One region of the Paenibacillus sp. EPM92 genome, then DNA from elsewhere that is predicted to be linked to it. Evidence: riboswitches for the same ligand, from Rfam matches in the RefSeq annotation. Region 1 holds a riboswitch; each other region holds the start of a gene.
The links. A riboswitch is a leader RNA that binds a small molecule or an ion and turns the genes downstream of it on or off. The one in region 1 is predicted to bind cobalamin.
Positions count from the first base shown of each region.

Region 2: another riboswitch for cobalamin. It lies ahead of JMF85_RS25835 (ABC transporter substrate-binding protein); the one in region 1 lies ahead of metE (5-methyltetrahydropteroyltriglutamate--homocysteine S-methyltransferase).
Region 3: another riboswitch for cobalamin. It lies ahead of JMF85_RS17770 (energy-coupling factor ABC transporter permease); the one in region 1 lies ahead of metE (5-methyltetrahydropteroyltriglutamate--homocysteine S-methyltransferase).

Region 1 is NZ_BCPS01000068.1:182,395-186,830, reverse strand. Features, by position in the region: gene JMF85_RS15995 (ABC transporter substrate-binding protein) at 104-1,693, opposite strand; cobalamin riboswitch at 1,929-2,133, shown strand; gene metE (5-methyltetrahydropteroyltriglutamate--homocysteine S-methyltransferase) at 2,286-4,436, shown strand, end outside.
Region 2 is NZ_BCPS01000103.1:81,694-86,129, reverse strand. Features, by position in the region: gene JMF85_RS25850 (aminotransferase class I/II-fold pyridoxal phosphate-dependent enzyme) at 1-201, shown strand, start outside; gene JMF85_RS25845 (aspartyl-phosphate phosphatase Spo0E family protein) at 331-600, shown strand; gene JMF85_RS25840 (hypothetical protein) at 722-1,261, shown strand; cobalamin riboswitch at 1,297-1,510, shown strand; gene JMF85_RS25835 (ABC transporter substrate-binding protein) at 1,685-2,704, shown strand; gene JMF85_RS25830 (FecCD family ABC transporter permease) at 2,704-3,747, shown strand; gene JMF85_RS25825 (ABC transporter ATP-binding protein) at 3,846-4,436, shown strand, end outside.
Region 3 is NZ_BCPS01000076.1:94,054-98,489, forward strand. Features, by position in the region: gene cbiQ (cobalt ECF transporter T component CbiQ) at 1-571, opposite strand, end outside; gene JMF85_RS17765 (energy-coupling factor ABC transporter substrate-binding protein) at 568-852, opposite strand; gene JMF85_RS17770 (energy-coupling factor ABC transporter permease) at 849-1,616, opposite strand; cobalamin riboswitch at 1,784-1,980, opposite strand; gene xerS (tyrosine recombinase XerS) at 2,173-3,273, shown strand; gene JMF85_RS17780 (PASTA domain-containing protein) at 3,304-4,436, opposite strand, start outside.

The sequences.
Region 1 (4,436 bases):
CGACTGAGGTTGTTACCTCGTTCAAAATAGACTACTCCTTTGTTTAGTACAAACCGGCCTGCCGCCAGAACGGCGTTCCCCCCTGCCCTTGACTTTCGCCGCGTCAGGAGTTCCATCGCCATTCCTCAATGTTGTCGGTTACCGGCCATCCGTGTCCGTGCGGATGAATCTTCTGCTTGCCGATATCGAGGCCCAGCTTCACCAGATACAAGTGGTCCAGGTTCACGAGCCAGGCCCAAGGCGCATCCCCCTGCGCGCTCAAGCCGGTTTGGCCGTCCCACTGGGCTTTTTTCCACAGATTCCAGGCGTCTTTCTCATGGATCGCCTTCAAAGCCTGACTCATGTAAGCCTCAACGGCCGGTTTGTGGTAAAATCCGGGATTGTAATAATCGACGCCGCTGAACTTGCTGCTGTACACATTGTACATTTCCACCGGATCGTGGCTTCCCCAGCCGAAGAGAACCGCATTCGCATGCATTTGCTTGCCAATGTCATCCCAGCTTTTCCCTTCCACCTTGACTTGAATGCCAAGCGGCTTGAGCCAATCGGCTGCGGCGAGAGCAAGTGACTGGCGGGTGACGTCGCTTGACGGGTAGATGAGGGTAAACTCGGCCTTCAGAGCGCCTTTCTCCACGATGCCGTCGCCGTTCGTATCCTTCCATCCGTCGTCCGCAAGCAGCTGCTTCGCCGCATTCATATCGCCGTCTTGAATGACGGCCTCGGCATTAAACCAGGGCAGCCCGTCATTAATCGTATACGCGGGCGTGCCGTGTCCCTCCAAGACGCCTTGAACCAGCGCCTTGCGGTCCAGCGCCAGATTGATCGCCTTGCGGATCGACAATTCCGCGGTGACATCGTTGCCGACCGGATATCCTTCTTTCGTTTGGCCGCCCGATTTTACGTAGGGAAACATGATTCCGCGGTTGTCCACCGTATGTATAGCTTCAAGCTGCATGCCGCTCACCTGCTGTTTGCTGAACGCCGCAGGGATAGCCGCCATATCGACCGTTCCGGCTTTGGCGGCGGCGAAAGCCGCATCCTCGGCAAGAAACAGGAATGTGATTTTCTTGAAGTAGGGCTTCGTCCCGTAATATTCGGGATTCGGCTCGACGATCAGCTGCTTCCCTTGATCCCATTGCACCAGCTTATAAGGGCCGGAGCCGACCGGTTTTTTGGCATAATCGCTGCCGTGCGCATGCTTCGGAACGATACCTGTGCTCACAAGCATCTGGGCGAAGGTCGATTGCGGTTCCTTCAATGAAAACTTGACCGTATGCTCGTCCGCCGCCGCCACATCCTTGACATTGCTTAAATCGATGGCAGAGCCGCTTGCGGCTGCGGTTTGGAACGTATACTGAACGTCGGCGGCCGTTAACGGATGCCCGTCGGAAAATTTGACATCCTTCCGCAGCTTCACTGTCCAGTCCAGACCGTCCCCGCTGACCTCATAGCCCGTTGCAAGATCGTTGACGATCTTCAAGCTGCTGTCGCGCTTGAGCAGCGTGCTTTGAAACAACGGAGATCCGTAGCGCCCCCATCCCGTTGTCGGATCGAAGCCTCCCTCCGGCTCGCCGCCTATCGCAAGAACAAGCTCCTCCTTCGGGGCGGCCGCCTGCTCGGTCTTGGCCCGGGTGCAGCCGCTGATGCAAAGCGCTGCCACTAACAGCATCATTAGCGTCCATCGTAAACACATTTTCAAACTCAAACACTCCTTCGAATTAAGTTGTTAACGTGTGCAGTAGCACGATTCAGGTATATAGTAGCACTTGCATAGCGTAGCACATGAAACCAATTTCTGTCACTACAATTGTGCTATTATTTTTAAACTTTGTGTTACAACAACCGCTGCTCTGCCTCTTCTCCGCTTGTTCGTAAAAAAGGTTTGAATAAACCTAAGAAATATTGTACTATTACTCGGTATTCAATAATTGAATCATGTGGAAATAGGTGCTCCGGACCGGTCGTTATGCCGGGCGGAGCTTAAAAGGGAAGTTCGGTGAAATGCCGACGCGGTCCCGCCACTGTAACAGAGGAGTCGAACGTCACCCGGCGCCACTAATCCTTCGGATTGGGAAGGCCGACGCAAGACGATGATTCTGGAGCCAGGAGACCTGCCTATTTTGACAGCACTGCTTTTACCTACGGGAGATAGGGAGGTGTTAAAGATGGCAGCCGCCGTACAAACAATCGGGAGGCATCTTTACCCTTGACTTTTACTGGGTAAAGATGCCTTTTTTGCATGGGAAAGCACCGCTTATGAAAACAAATGAACTGGAGGAATACCTATGAACCGAGCATTAAGCAGCAACCTGGGATATCCGCGAATCGGCGGCGGGCGCGAATGGAAAAAAGCGCTTGAGGCCTTCTGGGCCGGAAAGCTGCAGGAGACGGAGCTGGTCAGCCGCATGGAAGAAATACGGCTCAACCATCTTCGCACCCAGCAGGCGAGCGGTATCGACTTGATCCCTGTCAACGATTTCACCTTCTACGACCACATGCTGGATACGGCAGCGATGTTCGGGCTCGTGCCCGGCCGCTTCGGTTACGAAGGCGGCGAAGTGCCGCTGAGCGCCTATTTCGCGATGGCCCGCGGCAGCGAGGGCGCCCCGGCCTGCGAGATGACCAAATGGTTTAACACCAACTACCACTACATTGTGCCGGAGCTGAACGGCGCCGAGCCGCAGCTGACCGTGAACAAACCGCTCCTGGCCTACCGGGAAGCCAAACTCCGTCTCGGCATTGAAGGCAAGCCCGTCCTGATCGGGCCGTACACGTTCCTGAAGCTGTCCAAGGGCTACAAGACCGAGCACTTCGATAAGCTGCTGGAGCGGTTCGTGCCTTTGTATGCCCGCATATTGAGCGAGCTTGAGCAGGATGGCGCGCAATGGGTGCAGATCGACGAGCCGATTCTTGCGACCTCATTAACGGAAGCCGATATGGAGCGGGTCGCATTCGTTTACAAGAAGCTGCACGAAGCGGCCCCACGTCTTAAGCTGATGCTGCAAACGTACTTCGACGCCGTCGATCTGTATGAACACATCGCTGCGCTGCCGGTGCAAGGCATTGGCCTCGACTTCGCTCACGGGCTGGACAAAAACAGCGAGCATTTGCTGCAATATGGATTTCCTGCAGATAAGACGCTTGGCGTCGGCTTGATCGACGGACGAGGCATTTGGCGTTCCGATCTGGACGCGCGGCTCCGGCTGCTCCACACGTTGTCCCCGATCGTCCCGTATGAGAGAATGATGATCCAGCCAAGCTGCAGCCTGCTTCATGTTCCGGTCACGGCCGCACATGAAACGAAGCTGGAGCCTACGCTGCGGAACGCACTTGCGTTCGCAAACGAGAAGCTCGAGGAGCTCGTACTATTGACCCGAGCCGTGAACGAAGGTCCCGCGGCAATCGCAGCCGAGCTGGAACAAAGCCGTCAAGCGGTTCAGGAGCTCAACGCCTCCCCTTCCCGAAACAACGAACGGGTGCAGTCCGAAACGAGCCGGATCGCCCTCCAGCCGTCCGAGCGGAGCCGGCCCTTTGCGGAGCGGCGTGCCGTTCAGCAGAGCAAGTGGAACTTGCCGTTCCTGCCCACGACTACGATCGGCAGCTTCCCGCAGACGCTCGAAGTGAGACAGGCCCGGAAACATTGGAGAAGCGGCGAATGGAGCCAGGAGCAGTATGAAGCCTTTATCCGGGAACAAATTCGGACCTGGATCGCTTTGCAGGAGGAATTGGATCTGGATGTGCTCGTTCACGGTGAATTTGAACGGACGGATATGGTGGAATTTTTCGGCGAGAAACTGGACGGTTTTGCGTTCACGTCGAACGGCTGGGTACAGTCCTACGGCTCCCGCTGCGTGAAGCCGCCTGTCATATACGGCGACGTGGAATTCACAAAGCCGATGACGGTCGATGAAACCGTCTATGCGCAGAGCTTGACCGCTAAACCGGTCAAAGGCATGCTGACGGGCCCGATTACCATTCTGAACTGGTCCTTCGTCCGGGACGATATCCCGCGGGAGACGGTGGCCTATCAGATCGCTTTGGCGCTTCGCCGCGAAGTGGAAGCGCTCGAACGCGCCGGTGTGGAAATGATCCAGATGGACGAGCCTGCACTTCGCGAGGGGCTGCCGCTGAAGCGGGAAGATTGGCAGAAGTATCTGGAGTGGTCGGTGCTTGCCTTCCGGCTGGCTACATCGACGGTCAAGGATACGACGCAAATCCATACGCATATGTGCTACTGCGAGTTTCACGATATTATCGATTCGATCCGTGCCCTGGATGCGGACGTCATCTCCATCGAGACGTCCCGCAGCCACGGCGAATTGATGCACAGCTTCGAGGAGCACACCTACGATCACGGCATCGGTCTTGGCGTGTACGACATTCACAGTCCGAGAGTGCCTTCCGTGGATGAGATGGTGCGAATGATCGACCGCGCG
Region 2 (4,436 bases), on a different contig from region 1:
GCGTTTCCTTCGATTCAAGCGACCGGCCTTACCTCGGAGGAATTTGCGCAGCGCCTTTTATTCGAGGGGAAGGTCGCGGCGGTGCCCGGATCTGCGTTCGGACTGGGCGGCGAAGGTTTTTTACGCTGTTCCTACGCCTATTCGGTCAGTCAATTGACGGAAGCGATCGATCGAATAGGAAATTTCATGAAAAAGTTGTAGGTTCGACAAAAATAGTCATTTTCAAGTTTCTCCAAAACTGGTATGTTAGATGTATGGAAGTTTCATAGATAAATCCTTTATGAAGCTGTTATCCATAGGTCTAAAGATCGGGAACGGGAGGGATGAACGATGGCATTTCCGGAATATCGGCTTCGGCAGTATTTGAACGTCGTATGGATTCAAGAGAACGATCGCAATGCCAAGTGGATTTTTGGTAAACGGAAAACAAACTCATCCGCAACGTCTTTAGAAGATGAAATTTACCGTCTGCGACAAGAGCTGGAATCGTTAGTCCAAAGCGGGAATACGTTAACTTCCCCTCGAGTCGTCGAGATTAGCATGGAACTGGACATTAAAATTAATGAATATATGAATCGTCATCGTGGAAGCCGTTCCTGAACGGCTTCTTTTCGTTATTCCTTATATTTTGATACAAGCCTTTCGGGTATGGTAAGATAGGTCGATAGAGACCTAGCAGATGAATGTTTTGATGCAACGCGGCAAATGGGAGGAAAAGGATTTGAGGAAAGGAAGCTGGCTGGTCATCGCGTTGGTCCTTATGCTTCTGGCCGGATGCGGCGGCGGAGGAACGAAAGCGGACGTGCCGATTTTTATCATGTCATCGACAAGCATGCCGGGCGGTGCGGCGGAGAAGCTTGAAGCGGCCCTTGTGTCTAAAGTGGGAGAAGCCCCAACGGTGGCAGTCGCGGTCTCCCCGATGTTTTCGCTCGAGAAGATGATCATTGAGGTTGCGGCGGCCGGTAACGGTATTCTCATCCTTCCCGGCGATCAATTCCGGGGCTTGGGTAAGCAGGGTGGATACGTGCCGCTCGACGAATTGGCGAAGGCGGAAGACTTCCCGGACGGAGTGCTGGAACTGCCGGTGGACGGGAATCCGGACGGCAAGCTCGAAAAGCACTTATTCGGCATCCCGGTCGAGAAGACGACATGGTTCGCCGATCTGGGCCTGGGCGGCCAAGACTTGTACGCGTTCATTCCGCAAAATGCGCCGGATATTGAAAAAGCGAAGCAAGTGATGAAGCACATTGCGCAAAAATAGCCGTTGTCCTGAACGATTGGGCAATAAGCGGCGTTGTTCTAAATAAAGGTTCGGGTGCCTGCGGGCGGCGAAAGCCGCTGGTTCGCAGGTTAAAAGGGAAGCCGGTGCGATTCCGGCGCGGTCCCGCCACTGTAACCGGGCGATAAGCTCTCTCTGATAGCCACTTGCCGGCAATTGCCGGTTGGGAAGGCGAGAAAGCGCCGAAAGGAGCCCGGAAGCCAGGAAACCTGCCCGAACTTCATACGCTTGTTCCTTTCGCGGAAAAGGAGCGCAGCGGCGGTTTGCTCCGGCCCCAGGTCTTTACGACCCGGGATCGGGTCTGAAACATGCCCTCTGCTCCGGATTCGCGTCCGCAGGCGGAGGTTTTTTTGTATGTTCAGTCAAGGGAACGTTCTAGCCAATGATGAATGAAGGAGAGAAAAGATGATGAATACCAGCACGAAACGACACTTGCGAAAGCTGACGACGGCCGTCGTCAGCTTAGCGCTTGCGGCCGCATTGGCTGCTTGCGGCAGTAAGGCGACCGCGCCGAACCAAGGTCAGCTCGTCGACCCGCCGAAAGCGCAGAGCAGCCAGCAGGAAGGAACGGAGCAAGCGAAGCGGACGACATACCCGCTGAAGGTGCAGGATGCGACAGGCAAGGAATTCGTGTTTGAGAAAGCGCCGGAGCGGATCGCTTCGACGTCACCGAGCGAAACGGAGATCTTGTTTGCGCTCGGACTCGGGAGTAAAATCGTCGGCGTCTCGGATTATTGCGATTACCCGGCGGAAGCTGCGACGAAGCCGAAGCTCGGCAGCATCACGAAGCCGAACGAAGAAGCGCTGATCGGAGCGGGCGCCGATTTTGTTCTGACCGGCGTTTCCATGAAAGCGCCGACGGTGGACAAGCTGCGCGAGCTGAAGATCAATCTGTATCAGGTACAGCCGAAAACGATGGACGACGTCCTGGCGAACATTGAGAGAATGGGCGAAATTTTCGATCGCCAAGAAGAAGCCCGGAAGCTCGTCGAGCAAATGAAAGCGGATCGGCAAAGCGTGGTCGACGCTGTAAAATCAGTAAAGCCGGAGCAGAGGAAAAAAGTGTTCATCGAATTTTCCCCGGGCTATACCGTCGGTTCGGGCGAGTTTTTGAGCGAACTGATCGAGACGGCAGGCGGGATCAACGTATACGCATCGGAGAAAGGGTACGTCAAGCTGAGCGAAGAGAAAGTCATCGCCGCAAACCCGCAGGTCATTTTGTATCCGAAAAATTTGATCGACGACAAGTCGAAAAAAACGCTCGACCAAATCATTCGCGAGCGCAGCGGCTGGGATCAGCTCGAAGCGGTGAAAGGAAACAAGCTGGCCGGCATCGATAAAGATACGACAAGCCGTCCGGGTCCGCGAATTACGGAAGGCTTGAAGGAAATCGCCAAAGGGATTTATCCGGAACTGGTGAACTAATGAAGCGGAAGCTGATGCTATGGGGCGGACCTTGCCTTGTCTTGCTTCTGTTAGCCGCAACCGTCTCATTATCGGTCGGCTCGGTGCAGGTGCCTTTCGTGCACGTCTGGAAAATATTGCTGCATCACCTGCCTGGCATGGAGGGGCGCTTAACGGTAGATTGGCAAACGTCTTCGGAGCAAATCGTGTGGAAGGTCAGGCTGCCTCGCGTCGTGCTCGGGATGCTCGTCGGAGCGGCCTTGGGACTGGCTGGCGCCGCTTTCCAAGGGGTGCTGCGCAATCCGCTGGCCGATCCGTACACGCTCGGCGTTTCCTCGGGCGCGTCGGTCGGCGCTTCCTTTCTTATCTTATTCGGCTTGCAGTATGTATTCGGCGAATGGAGCGTTCCGGCGGTCGCCTTCGGTACAGGAACGCTAACGCTTGCGGTCGTGCTGATGCTGGCGAGAGCGGACGGCAAGCTGCGGATCGAAACGGTGATTTTATCGGGTGTGGTGATGCAGGCGTTTTTGTCGGCCCTAGTCTCGCTGATGGTCTCGATGTCGAAGCAGGTCATCAATGAAATTATATTCTGGCTGATGGGCAGCTTGGCGCTTCGCGGTTGGTCGTATACGTTGATATTGCTGCCTTACCTGGTAATTGGCGTAGCGGTGCTGACCGGTTACGGCCGGGCCATGAACGTATTCGCGCTAGGCGAGCGGCAAGCGGCATACTTAGGCGTCAACATCGAGCGCACCAAGCTGATCGTATTGATCGCTTCCACGTTAATTACGGCGGCGGCCGTATCCGTCTCCGGCGTGATCGCGTTCGTCGGACTGCTCGTGCCGCACTTGCTGCGGCTGATCGCCGGGCCGGATTACCGCCTGCTGCTGCCGTTATCGGTGATAGGCGGCGCCATCTACGTGCTGCTCGCGGATACGCTTGCGCGCACGCTGCTTAGTCCGACGGAGATTCCGCTAGGCGTGGTGACCGCATTCATGGGCGCGCCGTTCTTCGCTTATTTGTTGCGACGACGAAAGCGCATCATTCGGGACCAAGCGGTGTGAGCGCAGCAGGGAAACGGTAAGGGGACGCTAGGAAACGAAGGAGGAGGCTGGACGGCGGTTAGGCGGAGATTGGCGAATGCGGCGAAGGGGGACTTGCCATGATCGAGGTTGCGATGGAACGGGTGGTGAAGCGGTACGGCGCGCGGACAGTTCTGAACGGCATCGACTTTCAGGTGGAGCCGGGGGAATGGTTTGGCATTCTCGGTCCGAACGGCGGCGGCAAATCGACGCTGCTGCAGGCTATGGCCGGCGTCGAGCCGATAGACGGCGGGACGGTGAAGCTTTCGGGCAAGCCGGTCGGCGAGTACTCGCGTAAAGCGCTGGCCCGGCAGGTCGCGGTGCTGCAGCAGGATGCGCTGCCGCCGGTTGGCTTCACGGTGCAGGAAGTGGTGGAGATGGGCCGTTACCCGTATCAGAACTGGTTCGGCGATGAAGCGGAAGACGCCGCCGCCTTGGTCGACCGCGTCATTCGCTGGCTCAAGCTCGAGCCGCTGCGGGAACGCCCGGTCGACGCGCTGAGCGGCGGAGAACGCCAGCGTGTCGCGCTCGGCAAGGCGATGGCGCAGCAGCCGAAGCTGCTGCTGCTGGACGAGCCGACGACGTTCCTCGATATCGGCTTCCAGCTCGAGATGATGGATAGGATTCGCCTGTGGCAGAAGGAGTGCGGCATGACGGTCGTCTCGGTGCTT
Region 3 (4,436 bases), on a different contig from region 1:
AGAAGCCTGCGTGTCCGCCCCGTGCCCGCTGCGCGGCGATCATTCCTTGTGCGGCATCCGAAAGGTGGAACAAGAACCGGTAGGTAATCACCATCAGCTCAAGCACGGCTTGAGGCATGCGAAGCCGCTTCATCACCTGCATCAATTCCGGGAACGGAATCGTGAAGACGATGAACAGCAAACACGCTTCACAGGCGGCTATCCGCACGAACACTTCCACCGCCTGAACCAAGGCCGCCGGTGAAATATACAACCACCCGCGAAATACCGGAACAGCCAGCAGCGCATCCGGCCGGACGCTTGCGGCGGACGAAGCCGCCTCGATTACCCACGCCGGCAAGCTGGTCACATAAAAGAAGCACGATGCGCCGAACAACCAGCTGTACGTCTTTAACGGGATACCCGCGTAACCGACCGTCCAGACCAGCATCCAACAGAAGATCACAGCCTGAACCACAGGCTGCGCCGTATACGCAAGCGTCAGCAGCACGGCCGCAAATCCGCATTTCCACATCGGGGAAACGTGCCGCAGCTTATTGGTATACGACAAGCTATCGATCGTATGGATCATCGGTTTTTAGATTTCGCGGCTTTTCCTTTATAAAGCCCGACCGTATACCCGATCACGGCAGCGCCGACGGCGGCCTGCAAAGCGAACAGCATGCTCTCGGTTTCCGCAGGCGGCTCCAGCAGCGGAGCAAACCAAGGCTCGTAGGCCGGCGACAGCTGGCGGATCATATCCTCGGCCGCCCCGTCGGCTCCCCCGAATTCTCCGTCGACAAGAAGCAGCGGAAGCGTGCTCAGCAGCACGACGCCGGCGATAAGCAGCCCGTTTTTCATCCTTTTGGTCATGAATGATCGACTCCTTTCGTTGTATGCCGCACAACCGACAAAGCTTCCGCATGGTGCAACCGCAGCCAGTTCCAGACAAGCACAGTCAACAGTCCTTCGCTAATCGCAAGCGGTACTTGCGTGATGGCGAAAATACCCGAAAATTTCATGAACGAGGCGGCAACGCCCCCTTCTGCAGCAGGGAACGCCAGAGCCAGCTGCACGGAAGTTACCAAATACGTCGACAAATCGGCTAGAGCGGCTGCCGTGAAGACGGCCCACACTTCTTTACCCGTCGTCTTCACCATGAATTTGTAGGCGAAGAACCCGACGATCGGGCCGGCAACCGCCATCGCAAACGCATTGGCTCCCAGCGTCGTCAATCCCCCGTGTGCGAGCAGCAAAGCCTGGAACAGCAGAACGATCGAACCGAGCACGCTCATCGGCAGCGGCCCGAACATCACGGTGCCGAGACCGGTTCCGGTCGGATGAGAGCTGCTGCCTGTAACCGAAGGAAGCTTCAAGGCGGACAGTACGAACGTGAACGCAGCCGCCAGACCGAGCAGCAGCTTCAATTCCGGCGACGTCTTCGTGATCCGGGCAATGGCGCGGACGCCGAGCGCGAAGAACGGGATAAACACCGCCCACCAGAAGATCGCCCATCCTGGCGGCAAGAATCCCTCCATGATGTGCATCGCATTAGCAGATTGCGGCTCGTTCACGACAAAATAAACGATAAATCCGATGATAACCGCGATCATTGACAAGACTTTGGATGATTTCATTTAATCCCCTCCCATGAATTTGTGCAACAAAAAAAGCATTCCCAACCGTAGACGGTTAGAAATGCTTCTTATCCTGATAAACTTTCGGAACGAAAGGGGCCATTCACCCTCCGTACGAAAACCGATCGCAGCAGCTTCCTAACACCTCCCTATCGTCCGTAGGTATATCAGTGTCGTCAGAACAGGCAGGTCTCCTGGCTACCAGCATCGACGCCCGCAAGCTGCCTTCCCGATCCGGTTGCGAATCAGTGGCTTCGTGGCTGCGAACTACGCTGTTACAGTGGCGGGACCGCATCGGATTTGCACCGAACTTCCCTATTAAGCTTCAACCTGAAGTTGAAGCACCTGTTCCCACAATATGCACTTGTGTAAGACTAGCCTTAATGTACACGAACCTGCCTGTGAATTCAACCCCCATATCTAACCGATTTCCTGCAATTGTGATAAAATAACGGGTACAGCGATCGGTTCAAGCAGCTGTCAACCAACAAAACAATACATAATTATAATTATGTTAACTAATTGCTGAATACAGGCAGTTAAGGAGCGTGGCCCGATGAACGTAATCAAAGTCAAAGACCGTTTGGAGCTGGAGAAAAAAATCCCGCTGATGCCCTGGTACGTGGAGAAATTCATTAATTATAAACTGCCCGACTTGTCTCCCTCTTCCCTGCTCGAATATGTGAGGGATTACGAGACATTCTTCGGCTGGCTGCTCGCCGAAGGGTTGAGTACGGCCGGACAAATGAAAGATGTGCCGCTCCTCGATCTCGAGCGGCTGCATATGGAGAGCATCGATCATTACAAGATGTTCCTCGCCATGCGCAAAACGAACGCCAATTCGAAAACGACCATTTCCCGCAAGCTGTCCTCGCTGCGCTCGTTGTTTCATTATTTGAGTCAAATCGCCGAGGACGAGAATTTCTACCCGCTGCTCAAGCGCAATGTCATGGCGAAGGTGGAAATTAAACGGACGCATAAACCGAAAGACTCGGCGGCCAAGCTCGAAGGCAAGCTGCTGCAGGAGGCGGAGATCGCCGAGTTTATCGACTATGTGAAGACGGGCTACGGCCAAGACGTGGCATCGAACAAGCAGGCGACCTATGCTTACGAGATCAATAAAACACGCGATGCCTGTCTCGTGAGCCTCATCCTCAACTCCGGACTGCGCGTGTCGGAGGTCGTTAACCTGAACGTCGAGGACGTCGATTTGAAGAAGAAGCTTATTTATGCGTTCCGCAAAGGCAAGAACGACGAGACGTTCAAAACGCCCGTCTATTTCCGGCAGGACGCGGTAGATGATCTGGCCTGTTATTTGGAGCTTCGCAGCTCTGTCTACAAAGCGCCGAAACGCGAGAAGGCGCTCTTCCTTGCTTTGGCTAACGGCAGACAGGAAGGCGAGCGTATGACCAAACGGGCGATTCAGGAAATGGTGATCAAATATGCCAAAAGATTCGGCAAACCTTACTTATCGGTTCATAAACTGCGCCATTCGTTCGCGACGGACTATTACTTGCGCAACGATCTGTACAAAACGCAGGAGCAGCTCGGTCACGCCTCGCCCGAAACGACACAAATTTACGCCCATCTAACCGATAAAACAATGTCTGAAGCGATCGACAAAGAGAAGAAGGACGGGATATCCGGTGCGTCTTGACGCCCGGAATTCCCGTCCTTCTTCGTCTGCTTAAGGCCCTTTGCTTACCCAGAACGATACATTGTCGCCTTTCTGGAGCGGAGTGCCCGGCGCAGGACTTTGACGAAACACCGTATTTGCCGAATGCGGGTTTTTCTCCAAATAAAACTGGTACCGAAGACCGGCAGCCAGCGCCTGTTTCTCCGCTTCTTCTTTGCTTAGACCGACCAGCTGCGGCGCTGTGACGGCTTGACCTTCTCCGGGTTGCGCCTCCGACGATGACTGAGGCTCAGCCGGTGTCGCGGGTACCGGGTTCGCTGCGGACGGCGTCTCCGGCAAAGCGGAGCTCTGGCCCGATTTCGCGGCGGTTTGCTGCGAGTCCGGAGACTTCCGGCCGATCCCGAGCTCCATAAACAATAGAAACACGCCGACCGCGGTCACGGCCGCCACCGTAAACAAGGCCATGCCGATCAGCGATTTTTTCCAAAAACCGCCGCTCTTAGCTTCTTCCACTTCTTCCACTTCTTCCTCTTCTTCGACGATCTCATCCTTTACGGTTGAACGAACGAGCTCATCCTTGGCCGGTACCGCTGCATGCTCCCGTTTGATCGCGAAGCGCACCTCTTCTTCCTTGTCCGGCATCCCGGCTGCCCCATCCGGCGCCGCCTGTCCGGACAGCTGGCCTAACTGCATGATGAACGACGATAAGGTATGCTGGCCCCTCCATGCACGTCCGAGAAGAACGAGCAATGCGTCCTTACGCTCATCCGTCGTGGCAACGAGAGCCGTACGCAAACGCTGCTCCCTCTGTTCCAGCGACGAAGGAATAGATTCCGTCCCCATAAACAGCTGATAGATCAAGCTGGCAAGTCCTCGAGCGCCCTGCTCGTCGCTCTTCACTTTTTCCCAGCAGTTAATAATTTTAAGGTGACCGTCGTTTCCGATCCAGACGTTGTCCGCCATGACGGAGAAGCCGGCGATGCCTTTTTCCAAGGCGTCTAGCATGCCTTTACTCAGCTCGAACGACATGGCAACGACGTCGGCCAAGGTGAATCCTCGGCGTTGTAGCCTGGCCAACAGCGGTTCCCCGTCGAACGATTTCAGAACGGCGTAAATCGATAAATCTTCGAAGCCGACGTCGAGCACATGCAAGAAGCGGGTATCATTTAAATGAGCTACCTCTT